2 regions of the Halomonas salsilacus genome follow, and region 1 is predicted to be linked to the other one. Evidence: predicted binding sites of a transcription regulator. Region 1 holds the regulator's gene; the other holds the start of a gene.
What was found. Region 1 encodes LexA, which represses DNA repair genes until DNA is damaged. Its sites were predicted from a motif close to TACTGTNTANNTANACAGTA; they were not measured.
Positions count from the first base shown of each region.

Region 2: a site for LexA is predicted at 2,716-2,735, ahead of recN (DNA repair protein RecN). Genes of this name have one in related genera too.

Region 1 is NZ_JBPKAQ010000008.1:72,735-80,065, reverse strand. Features, by position in the region: gene ACR80S_RS12495 (H-NS family histone-like protein) at 61-351, shown strand; gene ACR80S_RS12490 (ribonuclease J) at 529-2,139, opposite strand; gene purU (formyltetrahydrofolate deformylase) at 2,368-3,222, shown strand; gene ACR80S_RS12480 (energy-coupling factor ABC transporter permease) at 3,249-3,920, shown strand; gene dinB (DNA polymerase IV) at 3,956-5,005, opposite strand; gene lexA (transcriptional repressor LexA) at 5,046-5,696, opposite strand; gene ACR80S_RS12465 (TetR/AcrR family transcriptional regulator) at 5,957-6,619, shown strand; gene nagZ (beta-N-acetylhexosaminidase) at 6,683-7,331, shown strand, end outside.
Region 2 is NZ_JBPKAQ010000005.1:191,788-199,118, forward strand. Features, by position in the region: gene ACR80S_RS09675 (outer membrane protein assembly factor BamE) at 1-345, opposite strand, end outside; gene fur (ferric iron uptake transcriptional regulator) at 418-864, shown strand; gene recN (DNA repair protein RecN) at 984-2,657, opposite strand; gene grpE (nucleotide exchange factor GrpE) at 2,879-3,502, shown strand; gene dnaK (molecular chaperone DnaK) at 3,649-5,580, shown strand; gene dnaJ (molecular chaperone DnaJ) at 5,672-6,829, shown strand; gene ACR80S_RS09705 (HNH endonuclease) at 6,943-7,331, opposite strand, start outside.

The DNA of each region.
Region 1 (7,331 bases):
ATACTTTTCCCTTACACACACGCTAAGCCCGTCTCATTATTCCGGTTCAGGAGGGGATCCATGTCCAGCGAATCCTTGGAGCGTATCGCTCGCAACAAGAACGTCGCCCGCGCCGCCGCTCGTCAGCTCAGCATGGAGCAGCTGCACAAGCTCTCCGAGGTGATCGAGGAAGTGATCGAGCAGAAGAAGGATGAAGAGCGTCAGCGCCAGGATGAGGAAGTGCAGAAGGAGCGCAAGCGCTCCGAGATCCTCGATGCCATCAGCGAGGCGGGTCTCTCCGTCGATGACCTGGTGCTCGACCCGCCGCGTCGCAAGCGCGGCCGTCCGCCGAAGAACGCCACCAAGGCTTGAGCCATTCCCTTGGCAACGAGGCTGTTTCTACTGGTGGGAGCTCAGCCTTGCTGAGCGAATGGAGGCCGAAGGCCTCCTTGAAATCGTCACTCAGCCCAGAAAAAAGCCGCTCGATGAGCGGCTTTCTTGTTCTCTTTCGGCATCTCTGCGCCTGCCCTGTTCCTGCTGCAATGGCGCTTACCCCAGTTCGGACGTCGAGGGCGCCTCCACGGCCAGGATCTGCAGGTGGATCTCCGGAAGTCGGCGCAGGTGATCGGCGAACCAGCCCACGAGCCTCGGCTGCAGCGCCAGGCGCAGCTCGGCCAGCGTATCCCCCACCAGTGACTCCAGGGTGCCGTCCAGCCAGTCGGTGAAGGCCTCCTCGTCGATGGGGCTGGCCTGGCTCGCGTCCAGCATCAGTCGGCCGATGCGCGTCCAGCCGCCCTCGCCGGTGGCGGTGACCGACACCGCCAGGTAGAGGCTACCGTGGCGCGGGCCCGGGCTGTCACCGGCCAGGCCAGGCAGCGGCGCCACGGCGTTCTGGCTGATGATGCAGGGCGGCTGGGGATGGCGGGCCACCCGCGTCAGCCCCTCGGCGTCCAGGCGGATCATGTCGCCGTTCAAGGGCGATAGCGGCGCCTGGATGCCCAGCGACTCGGCCAGCTCCCGGTGGGCCTGCTGGTGGCGCGGCTCGCCGTGCACCGGCAGCAGGTGGCGGGGCTTCACCCAGCCATAGAAGGTGTGCAGCTCCTCCTGAGCGGGGTGGCCGGAGGCGTGCAGCTCCGGATGGCTGAACTCGTCGAGCAGGGTCGCGCCTAGCCGCTTCAGGCCGCTCTTGAGCCGCTCGATCATCAGCTCGTTACCAGGGATCGCCTTGGCCGAGAAGATCACGCTGTCCCCTGCGCCCAGCTCCATGGCGTGGTGGCGCCCGCGGGCCAGACGACTCAGCGCCGCCCTGGGTTCGCCCTGGCTGCCGGTGGCGATCACCAGCACCTCGTTGGGGGGCAGGTAGCCCAGGTCCGAGGTGGGGACCAGGGGCGGGAAGTCGTCCAGGTAACCAAGGCCCCTGGCCACCGCCACCATGCGCTCCATGGAGCGCCCCATCAGGCTCACCCGGCGGCCGCTGCGTCGGGCCGCGCGGCCGATGGCCAGCACCCGCGCCAGGTTGCTGGCGAAGCAGGAGACGATCACGCGCCCCTCGCAGCGGGCGATGGTGTGCTCGAGCGCCCGGGCCACCTCGCCCTCGCTGCGCGAGTGGCCCGGCATGGGGGCATTGGTGGAGTCGCCGATCACGAGATCCACTGGCGCGATGGCGCGGAAGGTGGACGCGGAGATGGGCTTGCCGATCAGCGGCTCGGGGTCGAGCTTCCAGTCGCCGGTGTGCAGCACGCGGTGTTCGCCCGCGGCTAGCAGCAGGGCACAGCTCTCGGGAATCGAGTGGGTCAGCGGGAGGTAGCGCAGGGTGAAGGGGCCGGTCTCCAGTGCCTCGCCGGGCTCGATGACCCTGATGGCATCGGTGGCGAGGCCCCGCTCGATGAACTTGGCGCGCAACAGGCCGGCGGCCAGCGGGGTGGCCCAGATGGGGCAGCCCCACGTGGGCCACAGCCAGGCGGCGGCGCCGATATGGTCCTCGTGGCCGTGGGTGATGATCAGCCCCCGAGGGCGGATCCCCAGGGTGGTCAGGGTGTCCAGGTTGGGCACCTGAAGCGGGCTGTCGGGGAGGTCCTGGCGGATCATCATCCCGCAGTCCACCGCGACCCACTCCTCCTCGTGGTCTCTCTCACCATACCCATAGAGGCTCAGGTTCATGCCGATCTCGCCGCAGCCGCCCAGCGGCAGGAAGTGCAGGGGAGGGCGGCGGCGAGGGCGAATCTGGACTCTGTGCTGGGGCATCGGGGGCAGTGGGCTCGGAAAATGTGCCTTCACTATACGGGAAGGCCCCGGGCAGCCACAACGCGCGCCGCTTCGCGGGTGCCGGAACCCCCTGTTTTCGTTAAACTGTCGGCCTTTACTCCTAGCCCAAGCCAGAGGCACGCCATGTCACACTACTACCGCCTGGTGGTTTCCTGCCCCGATTGCGTCGGCATCGTCTCCCGGGTGTCCGGATTCATCGCCGGCCACGGCGGCTCCATCACCGAGGCGAGCCAGCACTCCGATCTGGAGACAGGGCGCTTCTTCATGCGCTACGAGATCCTGGCCGACTCCATCGGCATGCCCCCCGAGGCGCTGCGCGAGGCCTTCGCGCCCATCGCCGAGGCGTTCGACATGACCTGGGCACTCTCTGACACCCGCAACCGCCCCCGGGTGGTGCTGATGGTCTCCAAGGAGTCCCACTGCCTGGTGGACCTGCTCTACCGCTGGACCGCCGGCGAGCTCGACTGCGACATCGCCGCGGTCATCTCCAACCACGAGACCATGCGCGGCCTGGTGGAGTGGCACGGCATCGCCTACCACCACGTGCCGGTGCGCCCCGATGACAAGCAGGCCGCCTTCGGCGAGGTCGTGCGTCTGGTGGATGAGGTTCGGGCCGACTGCGTGGTGCTGGCGCGCTACATGCAGATCCTGCCGCCGTCGATCTGTGAACGCTACGCCGGGCGGGTGATCAATATTCACCACAGCTTCCTGCCTTCGTTCGCCGGTGCCAAGCCCTATCACCAGGCCTACGAGCGTGGCGTGAAGCTTATCGGTGCCACCTGCCACTACGTCACCGAAGAGCTCGACGCTGGCCCGATCATCGAGCAGGACATCCACCGCGTCAGCCACTGCCACACCCCCGGCGACCTGGTGCGCTTCGGCCGCGACGTGGAGAAGGCGGTGCTGGCTAGGGGGCTGCGCTGGCATCTGGAGGATCGCGTGCTGATCCACGGCAACAAGACGGTGGTCTTCGCCTGACCGGGCGAGTCGACGAGAGGCGCCCCATGTCCTTTTCCCAAGCGGTGCTCGCCCCCTGGCTGCTGATGCTGTGTGGCCTGCTATCGCTTGCGCTCTATGGCATGGCGCTGGCCCAGCGGCCCTGGCGGGCGCTGCTCGATGACACCGCGCTGCAGCATCGCTGGCTCGCCGCCACCGTGGCGGTGCTGCTGATGTGGCAGCTGCGCGCCCAGGCGGTCGACTGGCTCTCCCTGCACCTGATGTTCACCGCATTGCTCACCCTGGTCTTCAAGGCCCCGCTGGCGCTCGCCTCGATCCTGATCGTCAATCTCGCAGCGGTGGTCACCGGCCGGGTCGACTGGCCGCTGCTGGGCGTCAACCTGCTGGTTACCGGGGTGATGCCGGCGCTGGTCACGGTGCTGGTCTGGCGCCTGGTGGATCGCCGCCTGCCGGACAACCTGATGGTCTTCCTGTTTCTGTGCGGCTTCTTCGGCGCCGCGCTTTCCACGCTGGCCGCAGGTCTCACAGCAGTAGGGCTGATGGCGCTCGGCGCCAGCGACGCCCACGCCCTCTACCAGGCCATGGAGTATGCCCGCTTCCTGCCGCTGCTGATGCCCTCGGAGGCCTTCATCACTGGCATGCTCATGGCCATCCTGCTGGTCTACCACCCCGGCTGGGTCGCCACCTTCAACGACCACCGCTATATCGATACGAAATAGAGCCAAGGGCCAAGGGCCAAGGACCAAGGGCCACGTTAGAGGAGCGGCAGGCCCAGCTGGCGGCGCCGTGCCGCCGGCAGCAGCCGGGCGCCGACGCCGAGCAAGCGCACCGGGCGCCGGGCGCGCTCCCAGGCCTGCTCCAGCAGGCGGGCGAAGCTCTCGGGGGAGGGCGCCAGGCCGCGGCTCTCCAGGGTGGTCAGGCTGAAGTCGTCGAAGCGCACCTTCACCACCAGGCCGGCCAGGGGCGGGTGGCCGTGGCGGGCCAGGCGTTCCTCCAGCCGCTGGCAGAGCGGGGCCAGGGCCTCGCGGCAGCTGGCCAGATCCGGCAGGTCATGGGCGAAGGTGGTCTCCACGCTGACCGACTTGCGCTCCCGCTCCAGGCGCACCGGGCGCTCATCGATGCCCCGGGCCAACTCAAACAGCCGCTTGCCGAACTTGCCGAAGGCCTCCAGCAGGCGCTCCAGGGGCACCTCGCGCAGCGCCGAGCAGGTGGTGATGCCCATGGCGTCCAGGCGCGCCCCGGTGGCGGGGCCCACGCCGTGGAGCTTCTTCACCGGCAGCGTACGCAGGAAGGCCTCCATGCGCTCCGGGGTGATGACGGTCAGGCCGTCGGGTTTCTCCCAGTCGCTGGCGATCTTGGCCAGGAACTTGTTGGGCGCCACCCCCACGGAGAGGGTGATGCCGGTGCGCGCCAGGCACTCCTGCTTCAGCCAGCGGGCCATCCAGGTGGCGCTGCCGGAGAAGCGCTCCACCTCGCCGACATCGAGGAAGGCCTCGTCCAGGGAGAGGGGCTCCACCAGCGGGGTGAGCTCATGGAAGATCGCCTGGATCTGGCGCGACACCTCGCGGTACTTATCGAAGCTGCCGGGCAGCAGGGTGAGGTGGGGGCAGAGGCGCAGCGCCCGGGCGGTGGGCATCGCCGAATGGATGCCGAAGGCCCGGGCGGGATAGTTGCAGGTAGCGATCACCCCGCGCCGCTCGGGGCTGCCGCCGATGGCCAGCGGCACCTCGGCAAGCGCCGGGTCATCGCGCATCTCCACCGCGGCGAAGAAGCAGTCGCAGTCGGCGTGGAGGATCTTTCTCACCGCGGCTGTCTCATCCATCGGCAGCGCGCCTTTTCAGCGCCTAGCCCAGCGCCTGGCCGCTGCCGCCGCGGATCACCCCCACGCCGATGCCCTCGATCTCCAGCGCCTGATGGCGCAGGTCCACCTCGATGGGGGCGAACTCCGGGTTCTCCGCGCTCAGGGTCACCACGTGGCCGCTGCGCTGGAAGCGCTTCACCGTCACCTCGTCCTCCAGGCGGGCCACCACGATCTGGCCGTCGCGCACCCGTTCGGTGCGGTGCACGGCGAGCAAGTCGCCTTCCAGGATGCCGACATCCTTCATGGAGAGGCCGCGCACCCGGAGCAGGTAGTCGGCTCGGGGGGTGAAGTACTCCGGGGGCAGCGGACAATAGCGGTCGATATGCTCGGCGGCAAGGATCGGGCTGCCCGCGGCCACCTCGCCGATGATCGGCAGCCCCTGGAGCGGGGCCTCGCCCTCGGCGGGGGCCTCCTGCTCCTGGGCGGGCAGGCGGATGCCGCGGGAAGTGCCGGCGATCATGCGGATGGCACCCTTCTTCTCGAGGGCGCGCAGGTGCTCCTCGGCGGCGTTGGGCGAGCGGAAGCCCAGGGCCCGGGCAATCTCGGCCCGGGTGGGCGGATAGCCAAGCTCCTGAATGGTCTTGACGATGAAGTCATAGACGTTTTGCTGGCGCTGGGTGAGGGGGCGTGTCATGCGACCTCCGGGGCGGAAAGCGGCGACTGGATGGTTACGTTAGTGATCAAGTATACAGCATGATGTTCCATCCAGTAATACGGGATGCCATGGCTCGCTCCAGAAAGAACAGCCTAGGGGGTAACGGGATAGCACCGTTTAAAACACACTCCCTACACGGCCATTGAGCAAGAGTACGTGGCTGGTTTACAATTCGGACACGTTTGAAACAGCTGTTTATTACCGCGACTCTTATCGGGACTCACGTCAGGACTTACCAGATGGCCCAGACCGACACCGTCACCCGCATCCTCGATACGGCCGAGGTGCTGTTCGCCGAACGCGGCTTCGCCGAGACCTCGCTGCGCACCATCACCAGCAAGGCCAGGGTCAACCTGGCCGCGGTGAACTACCACTTCGGCTCCAAGAAGTCGCTGATCCAGGCGGTGTTCGCCCGCTACCTCGACCCCTTCACCGAGCGCTTCCACCGCGCCCTGGACGAGCTCCAGGCGGACTACGGCGACGAGGTGATCCCCCTGGAGGCGCTGCTCGAGACCATGGCGCGAAGCGTGCTGGAGGTGCCGGCGGAGCGCAACAGCCTCAAGGTCTTCATGCGCCTGCTAGGGCTCGCCTACAGCCAGGCCCAGGGCCATCTACGCCGGTATATCCAGGAGGAATACGGCAGCGTCTTCACCCGCTTCACCGACCTGGTGCGCCAGGCCACCCCCGAGCTGCCCGACGCCGAACGCTTCTGGCGCCTGCACTTCATGCTCGGCACCGTGATCTTCACCCTCTCCGGCCTTGACGCCCTGCGCGATATCGCCGAAAAGGACTATGGAGAGCATGTCACCGTGCGCGACCTGATTCGCCGCCTGCGCCCGGTGGTGGTCTCGGCCATGCAGGCCCCGCTGCCGACTCCCGTTGCGCAGGCAGTCCATGCCTGAGCGGCTGTCACTCCCGCCGGTGATGCCCTAGTATCTCACTCCTTTCATGCCAAGGAATCGACCATGCCTCCGACCCTCGGTCCGGTGATGCTTGACCTGGAAGGCATCGCCCTCACCCCTGAGGAGCGCCAATTGCTGGCGCGGCCCGAGGTGGGCGGAGTGATCCTCTTCACCCGCAACACCGAATCGGCCGAGCAGGTCCGCGAGCTGAGCCACGCAATCCGCTCGGTGCGCCCTGAGCTGCTGCTGGCCATTGACCAGGAGGGCGGCCGGGTGCAGCGCCTGCGCCAGGGCGTCACCCGGCTGCCGGCCATGGCGCGGCTGGCGGCTGGGCTCGCCACCCAGCCCGAGGTCACCCGGCGGCTCTGCCAGGACGCCGGCTGGCTACTGGGCATGGAGATGGCCGCCTGCGGCCTCGATCTCAGCTTCGCGCCGGTGCTCGACGTCGATGACGGCACCTCCAGCGTGATCGGCGATCGCAGCCTCTCCGCCGACCCCGAGATCGTCGCCGCGCTCGGCGGCGCCTTCATCGACGGCCTCCACGAAGCCGGCATGGTCGCCGTGGGCAAGCACTTCCCCGGCCACGGCGGCGTGGCGGCGGACTCGCACCTGGAGCTGCCGGTGGACCCGCGCCCCCTCGACGCCCTGCGAGCGCGCGACCTGGTGCCTTTTGCTCGTCTCGCCGGACGCCTGAACGGCATCATGCCCGCCC
Region 2 (7,331 bases), on a different contig from region 1:
TGCGCGCAAGTCGATGTCGCGCGCCAGATCGCCCTCCTGCTGGATATCCACCAGGCGGTTGCCCGCGAAGGAGAGGGTCACCCGGCGGCGCTCCACGTCGCCGTAGGCCTCGTCGAGATGGAACACGTAGTCCCACTGGTTGGCGTCGAAGGGCGCCTCCAGCAGCGGGCGTCCCATCACGTAGACCACGTCGTCGCGGGTCATGCCCGGCCGCAGTTGGTCCACCATGTCGGCGGTCACCAGGTTGCCTTGGGGGATGTCCCGCTTGTAGACCCCGAAGTAGCTGCAGCCGCTGATCAGCAGCACGGCTACAGAAAGGGTGACGATTTTTGTCAGCTTTTGCATTTGCGCCTGTTCTTCACTATCGTGGTTTCGGTCGATCATACCCGACCCTACCCGATACTGCGAAGAGCAACCATGGCCGACCAGAACCATGAACTGCGCAAGGCCGGTCTGAAGGTGACCCTGCCCCGCGTGAAGATCCTGCAGATCCTCGAAAGCGCCCAGGGTGAGCACCACATGAGCGCCGAGGATGTCTACAAGACCCTGCTGGAAGCCGGCGAAGATGTGGGCCTGGCCACCGTCTACCGTGTGTTGACCCAATTCGAATCGGCGGGCCTGGTGGTGCGTCACAACTTCGATGGTGGCCACGCCGTCTTCGAAATCTCCCAGGAGGAGCACCACGATCACATGGTGTGCCTGGACAGCGGTGAGATCATCGAGTTCTTCGACGAGACCATCGAGCGGCGCCAGCAGGAGATCGCCGAGGAGCACGGCTTCGACCTTGTCGATCACGCCCTGGTGCTCTATGTGCGCCCCAAGGGCTCCAGCATGACGCGCCAGGACGGCTCCCAGAAGAGATAGTGCCCCGGCCTGACTGCTTGCGACACAACGTGGCCCCGACCAATGATCGGGGCCACGTGCGTTTCGTGGGGTCGATGACAGAGGGCTTGGTGCTTAGGGCCCTGTAATGTAAAGAGAGCTCAGTGGTGGGGGCGCTGGCTCGCGTCGAGCATCTCGCGTGCGTGGGCCAGGGTGCGTTCGGAGAGATTGACCCCCCCGAGCATGCGCGCCAGCTCACCGACCCGGCCGGCCTCGTCCAGCAGCGCCATGCGGGTGAGGGTGGTCTCCTGCTCCGCGTGCTTCTCGATGTGCAGGTGGCGGTGGGCCTGGGCCGCCACCTGGGGCAGGTGGGTCACGGTCATCACCTGGCCCTGCTCGCCCAGCCTGCGCAGCAGCTGGCCGACGATCTCGGCGGTGGCGCCGGAGACCCCCACGTCCACCTCGTCGAACACCAGGCTGGGAATGGTGGAGTGGCGGGCGGCCACCACCTGGATCGCCAGGCTGATCCGCGAGAGTTCGCCCCCGGAGGCCACCTTGGCCAGCGGACGGGCCGGCTGGCCAGGGTTGGCGCTGATCAGGAAGCGCACCCCCTCCATGCCCTCGGCGGCCGGCGTGTCACGCTCCTGCACCTCGGCCTCGAAGCGTGCCTTGTCCATGGCCAGGAAGGCGAGCTGCTCCTGCACCGCCTTGCCGAAGTGCGTGGCGGCCTGGTGGCGCGCCTCGCCCACCTGCCGGGCCTGCCCACGCCACCGCTCGCGCAGGGCGTCGACCTCGACCTCCAGCGCCTCGAGGTCCTCGTCGCCGCCTTCCAGGCGTGCAAGCTCCCCCTGCAGCCGCCGGTGCAGCTCGGTCAGCTCCTCGGGCATCACGTGGTGCTTGCGGGCCAGGCGGTGCACCTCGCCCAAGCGTTGCTCCACCCAGGCCAGGCGCTCCGGGTCGAGCTCGGTGCCTACGGCGAAGTGATGGAGCTCCCGGGCCGCTTCCTCGGCCTGGATGCGCGCCTCGCCCAGCATGGAGAGCGCCTCGGCCAGGCTGCCGCGGTCGCTGCCGGGCAGCGCTGAGAGGTGGTTGATTGCCTGGGTCAGCCGGGTCATGGCGCCGTCCTCGTCACCGTCGCAGCACTCGGCGGCGAACTGCGCCTCGCGCAGGCGCTCCTCGGCGTGGGCCAGCTCCTCCTGCTCCTCTTCCAGTGTCTTCAACTCGCCCTCGGCCAGGGCCAGCTGGTCGAGCTCCTCCACCTGGTAGCGCACCAGCTGGCGCCGGGCGACCAGCTCGTCGCCGTCCTCGGCCAGGCGCTTGAGGCGGCGCCGCGCGGCCTGCCAGGCGCGAAAGGTCTCGGCCATCTCGCCCACCGCCTCGCGGTGGCCGGCGAAGTCGTCGAGCAGGCGAAGGTGGGTTTCTTCGCGCAGCAGCGCCTGGTGGGCGTGCTGGCCGTGGATCTCGATCAACCGCTCGCCCAGCCCCTTGAGGTCGGCCACGGTGGCCGGCTGGCCGTTGATCCACGCCTTGGAGCGCCCATTGGCGCTGACCACCCGGCGCAGCAGGCAGTCGTCCACGGGCAGTTCTCGGGCCTCGAGCCAGGCCCGCGCCTCGGGCAGTGCAGCGATGTCGAAGCGGGCGGAGAGGTCGGCGCGATCACGGCCATGGCGCACGCTGCCGGCATCGCCACGTTCGCCCAGGCAGAGGCCCAGGGCCCCGAGCAGGATCGACTTGCCGGCACCGGTCTCGCCGGTGATGGCGGTCATGCCGCCGGCGAGCTCCAGCTCCAGGTGATCGACGATGGCGAAGTCGCGAATGGCAAGCTCAGTCAGCATGGTGCCTCCCGGGAAGTCTGCAGGTCCTGGGCTCAGGACTACTGGGCATTTATCCAATACGTGTTCGTTTATACAGTAGGCCAGCTTCCCCAACAATGCACGCGGTCTGTCCGCCTTGAGTTCCCGCGCCCCGGCCCCATATACCCCGCAGAATCGTAGTTTTCATCATTCACTAGTGAGCCGGCGGCCTGTGGTCGCCGCCTCCCTGTCAGGAGAGACCCATGGCCAGAGAGCCCCAGACCCCGCTTGACGAGGAACTTGCCCGTCGCGAGCAGGAGGCCGAACCGCAGCCCGTTGAAGGCGAGCTGGAGGATGCCGTCGAGGCGGCCGAGCAGGCAGAGTCGGCTGAGACTGAGGTAGAGAGCGACAACCCCGAGGCCGAGCTGCTGGCCGCCCGCGTCGAGGAACTGGAGCAGACCGTCGCCGAGGCCAAGGATCAGGCGCTGCGCGCTGCCGCCGAAGCCCAGAACGTGCGCCGCCGCGCTGAGCAGGAGGCCGAGAAGGCGCGCAAGTTCGCGCTGGAAAAGTTCGTCAAGGAGTTGCTGCCGGTGGTGGACAGCCTTGAGAAGGCCCTGGAGGCCATGGCGGATGAGGCCACCGAGGCCCATCGCGAGGGCGTCTCCATGACGCTGAAGATGCAGCAGGACGTGCTGGCCAAGTTCGGCGTCGAGGCCGTTGAGCCGTCGGGCGAGCCCTTCGACCCGCAGTTTCATGAGGCCATGGCCATGGTGCCCAACCCGGAGCTGGAGCCCAATACCGTCATGGACGTGATGCAGAAGGGCTACCTGCTCAACGGTCGCCTGGTGCGCCCGGCCATGGTGGTGGTCAGCCAGGCCGCCGGCTGAGGCACGACAAATACTGGCCGTGGGTCTTAAATCCCGGCCGCAGGGCTTGAAATGCCACCTGCGGCCCCCAGATAGATGTCAACTCCGCGGCGCATGCCGCAGAACACGACTCCGGATACACAGCAACGACTTTACGAGGATTTCCTATGGGACGCATCATCGGTATTGACCTGGGGACCACCAACTCCTGCGTGGCCGTGCTCGACGGCGACAGCGCCAAGGTGATCGAGAACGCCGAGGGCGCGCGCACCACGCCGTCCATCATCGCCTACACCGAGGATGGCGAGATCCTGGTGGGCCAGTCGGCCAAGCGCCAGGCGGTCACCAACCCGACCAACACCCTGTATGCCATCAAGCGCCTGATCGGCCGTCGCTTCAAGGACGACGTCGTCCAGAAGGACATCAAGATGGTGCCCTACACCATCTCCGAGGCCGACAATGGCGACGCCTGGGTCGAGGTCAATGGCAAGAAGCTGGCGCCGCCGCAGGTGAGCGCCGAAGTGCTGAAGAAGATGAAGAAGACCGCGGAAGACTACCTGGGTGAGGAAGTCACCGAGGCGGTCATCACCGTGCCGGCCTACTTCAACGACAGCCAGCGCCAGGCCACCAAGGATGCCGGCCGCATCGCCGGCCTCGAGGTCAAGCGCATCATCAACGAGCCCACCGCGGCGGCGCTGGCCTACGGCATGGACAAGTCCCGCGGCGACAAGACCATCGCGGTCTATGACCTGGGTGGCGGCACCTTCGACATCTCCATCATCGAGGTGGCGGACGTCGACGGCGAGACCCAGTTCGAGGTGCTGGCCACCAACGGCGACACCTTCCTGGGTGGCGAAGACTTCGACATGCACCTGATCAACTACCTGGTCGCTCAGTTCAAGTCCGACAGCGGCATCGATCTCTCCGGCGACAACCTGGCCATGCAGCGCCTCAAGGAAGCCGCCGAGAAGGCCAAGATCGAGCTTTCCAGCGCCCAGCAGACCGACGTCAACCTGCCCTACATCACCGCCGACAACACCGGTCCCAAGCACCTCAACGTGAAGGTGACCCGGGCCAAGCTGGAGTCGCTGGTGGAGGACCTGGTGCAGCGCTCCCTGGCGCCCTGCAAGATCGCACTCAAGGATGCTGGCCTGTCCGCCTCCGAGATCGACGATGTCATCCTGGTCGGCGGCCAGACCCGCATGCCCATGGTGCAGCAGAAGGTGGCCGACTTCTTCGGCAAGGAAGCGCGCAAGGACGTCAACCCGGACGAGGCCGTGGCCGTGGGTGCTGCCATCCAGGGCGGCGTGCTCGGCGGCGACGTCAAGGACGTGCTGCTGCTCGACGTCACCCCGCTGACCCTGGGCATCGAGACCCTGGGCGGCGTGATGACCCCGCTGATCGAGAAGAACACCACCATCCCGACCAAGAAGACCCAGACCTTCTCGACCGCGGATGACAACCAGACGGCCGTGACCATCCACGTGCTGCAGGGCGAGCGCAAGCAGGCGGGTGGCAACAAGTCGCTGGGCCGCTTCGACCTGGCCGACATCCCGCCGGCACCGCGCGGCCTGCCGCAGATCGAGGTCGCCTTCGACCTGGACGCCAACGGCATCCTCAACGTGTCCGCCAAGGACAAGGCCACCGGCAAGGAGCAGTCCATCGTCATCAAGGCCTCCAGCGGCCTGTCCGACGACGAGATCGAGCAGATGGTCCGCGACGCCGAGGCCCACGCCGACGAGGACAAGAAGTTCGAAGAGCTGGTGCAGCTGCGCAACCAGGCCGATGGCATGGTCCACGCCGCTCGCAAGACCGTGCAGGAAGCCGGCGAGCACGCCAGCGAGGACGAGAAGGAGGTCATCGAGAGCGCCGCCAAGGAGCTCGAGGAGGCCATCAAGGGGGATGACAAGGACGACATCCAGGCCAAGCTGGACAAGCTGACGGAAGCCTCCGGCAACCTGGCCCAGAAGATGTACGCAGCCCAGGCCGAGACGGCCCAGCAGGGCGGTGGCGAAGGCCAGGACGCCGGCGGCAAGCAGGAAGATGACGTGGTCGACGCCGAGTACGAAGAAGTCAATGACGACCAGAAAAAGCAGTAAACCACGCATCTGAACCACGGTTGACGCCAGCGCGGGGGCCTGACTCCCGCGTTGGTGTTTCCGCGGTACCGCGACGGAGGCGGACCGATCCATGTCCAAACGTGACTATTATGAGGTGCTGGGCGTAGAGCGCGGTGCCGACCAGAAAGAGATCAAGAAGGCCTACCGGCGCCTGGCTCAGAAGTTTCACCCCGACCGCAACCCGGACGACGAGACCTCCGCGGAGAAGTTCCGCGAGGTTTCCGAGGCCTATGAGGTGCTCACCGACGGCGAGAAGCGCGCGGCCTACGACCAGTTCGGCCATGCCGGCGTGGACAGCCAGGCGGGCGGCTTCGGCGGCGGTGGCTTTGGCGGAGCGGGTGCCGGGGGCTTCAGCGACATCTTCGGCGACGTGTTCGGCGACATCTTCGGCGGCGGCGGAGGGGGCGGGCGTCGTCATCCCAACGCCCCGGCCCGTGGCAGCGACCTGCGCTACAACCTCGAGCTCGACCTCGAGAATGCGGTCTCCGGCACCAGCGTGGATATCCGTGTGCCGCGCCACGTGGAGTGCGAGCGCTGCGATGGCCAGGGCGCCGAGCCGGGCTCCAGCAAGGAGACCTGCCCGACCTGTGCTGGCCATGGCCAGGTACGCATGCAGCAGGGCTTCTTCGCCGTGCAGCAGACCTGCCCGACCTGCCACGGCTCCGGCCAGCACATCAAGGTGCCGTGCCACAAGTGCAACGGCGAGGGCCGCGTGCGCGAGACCCGCACCCTTTCCGTGAAGATTCCCTCCGGCGTGGATACCGGCGATCGCATTCGCCTCAACGGCGAGGGCGAGGCAGGCCTCAACGGCGGCCCGCCCGGGGATCTCTACGTCCAGGTGCACATCAAGCCGCACCATATCTTCGAGCGCGACGGCAAGCACCTGCACTGCGAGGTGCCGATCAACTTCGTTGACGCCGCACTGGGCGGTGAGTTGGAGGTGCCGACCCTGGATGGCCGGGTGAAGCTGAAGATCCCGCCCGAGACCCAGACCGGCAAGCTGTTCCGCCTGCGCGGCAAGGGCGTGAAGCCGGTGCGCGGTGGCGCCCCCGGCGACCTGCTGTGCAAGGTGGTGGTGGAGACCCCGGTGAAGCTCAACGAGGAGCAGAAGGAGCTGCTGCGCAGCTTCCAGGACAGCCTCGGCGGCACCAACAGCGCCCACCACTCGCCCAAGAAGAGCGGCTTCTTCGACGGCGTGAAGAAGTTCTTCGAGGATATGAAGCCGTAAGCGGTATCATCCTCGCAGGAACAGACAGGGCCCCGGCATCTCACGATGCCGGGGCCCTGTCGCGTTCAAGTTCTGGGTTTATCGCCGGACGTTCATGGTTGGACAAGGAGTTCTCAGCGCTGCAGATTGTCCAGCCGCCAGGCCAGGGCGTCCCTGGCCGGCTGCCAGCGAGGATCTCGGGGCAGCACCAGCGACTGGCCGTCCAGTTCACACAGCCAACGGTTGTCGGGCACCAAGGCATCTACCGCAGGGCTGAGGTGCCAGCGATGATCCGGACCCGGGGCGATCAGGTGGCTATCCATGGCCCAGTGCAGGTTGGGTGTCAGGGCAAGACCGTTGCAGGGGCGGTCATCCTGGCTCTCGGCGAAGGGCACCAGGTGGGCCGCCTCCACCAGGTAGCGATAGTCGGGGGTGATATAGCGCAATCGGCTGGCCGCGCAGCGATAGTCGTAGGCCTGCAGCACCAGCGAGCGAAAGGCGGCGGAGCGGGCATATCTCTGGC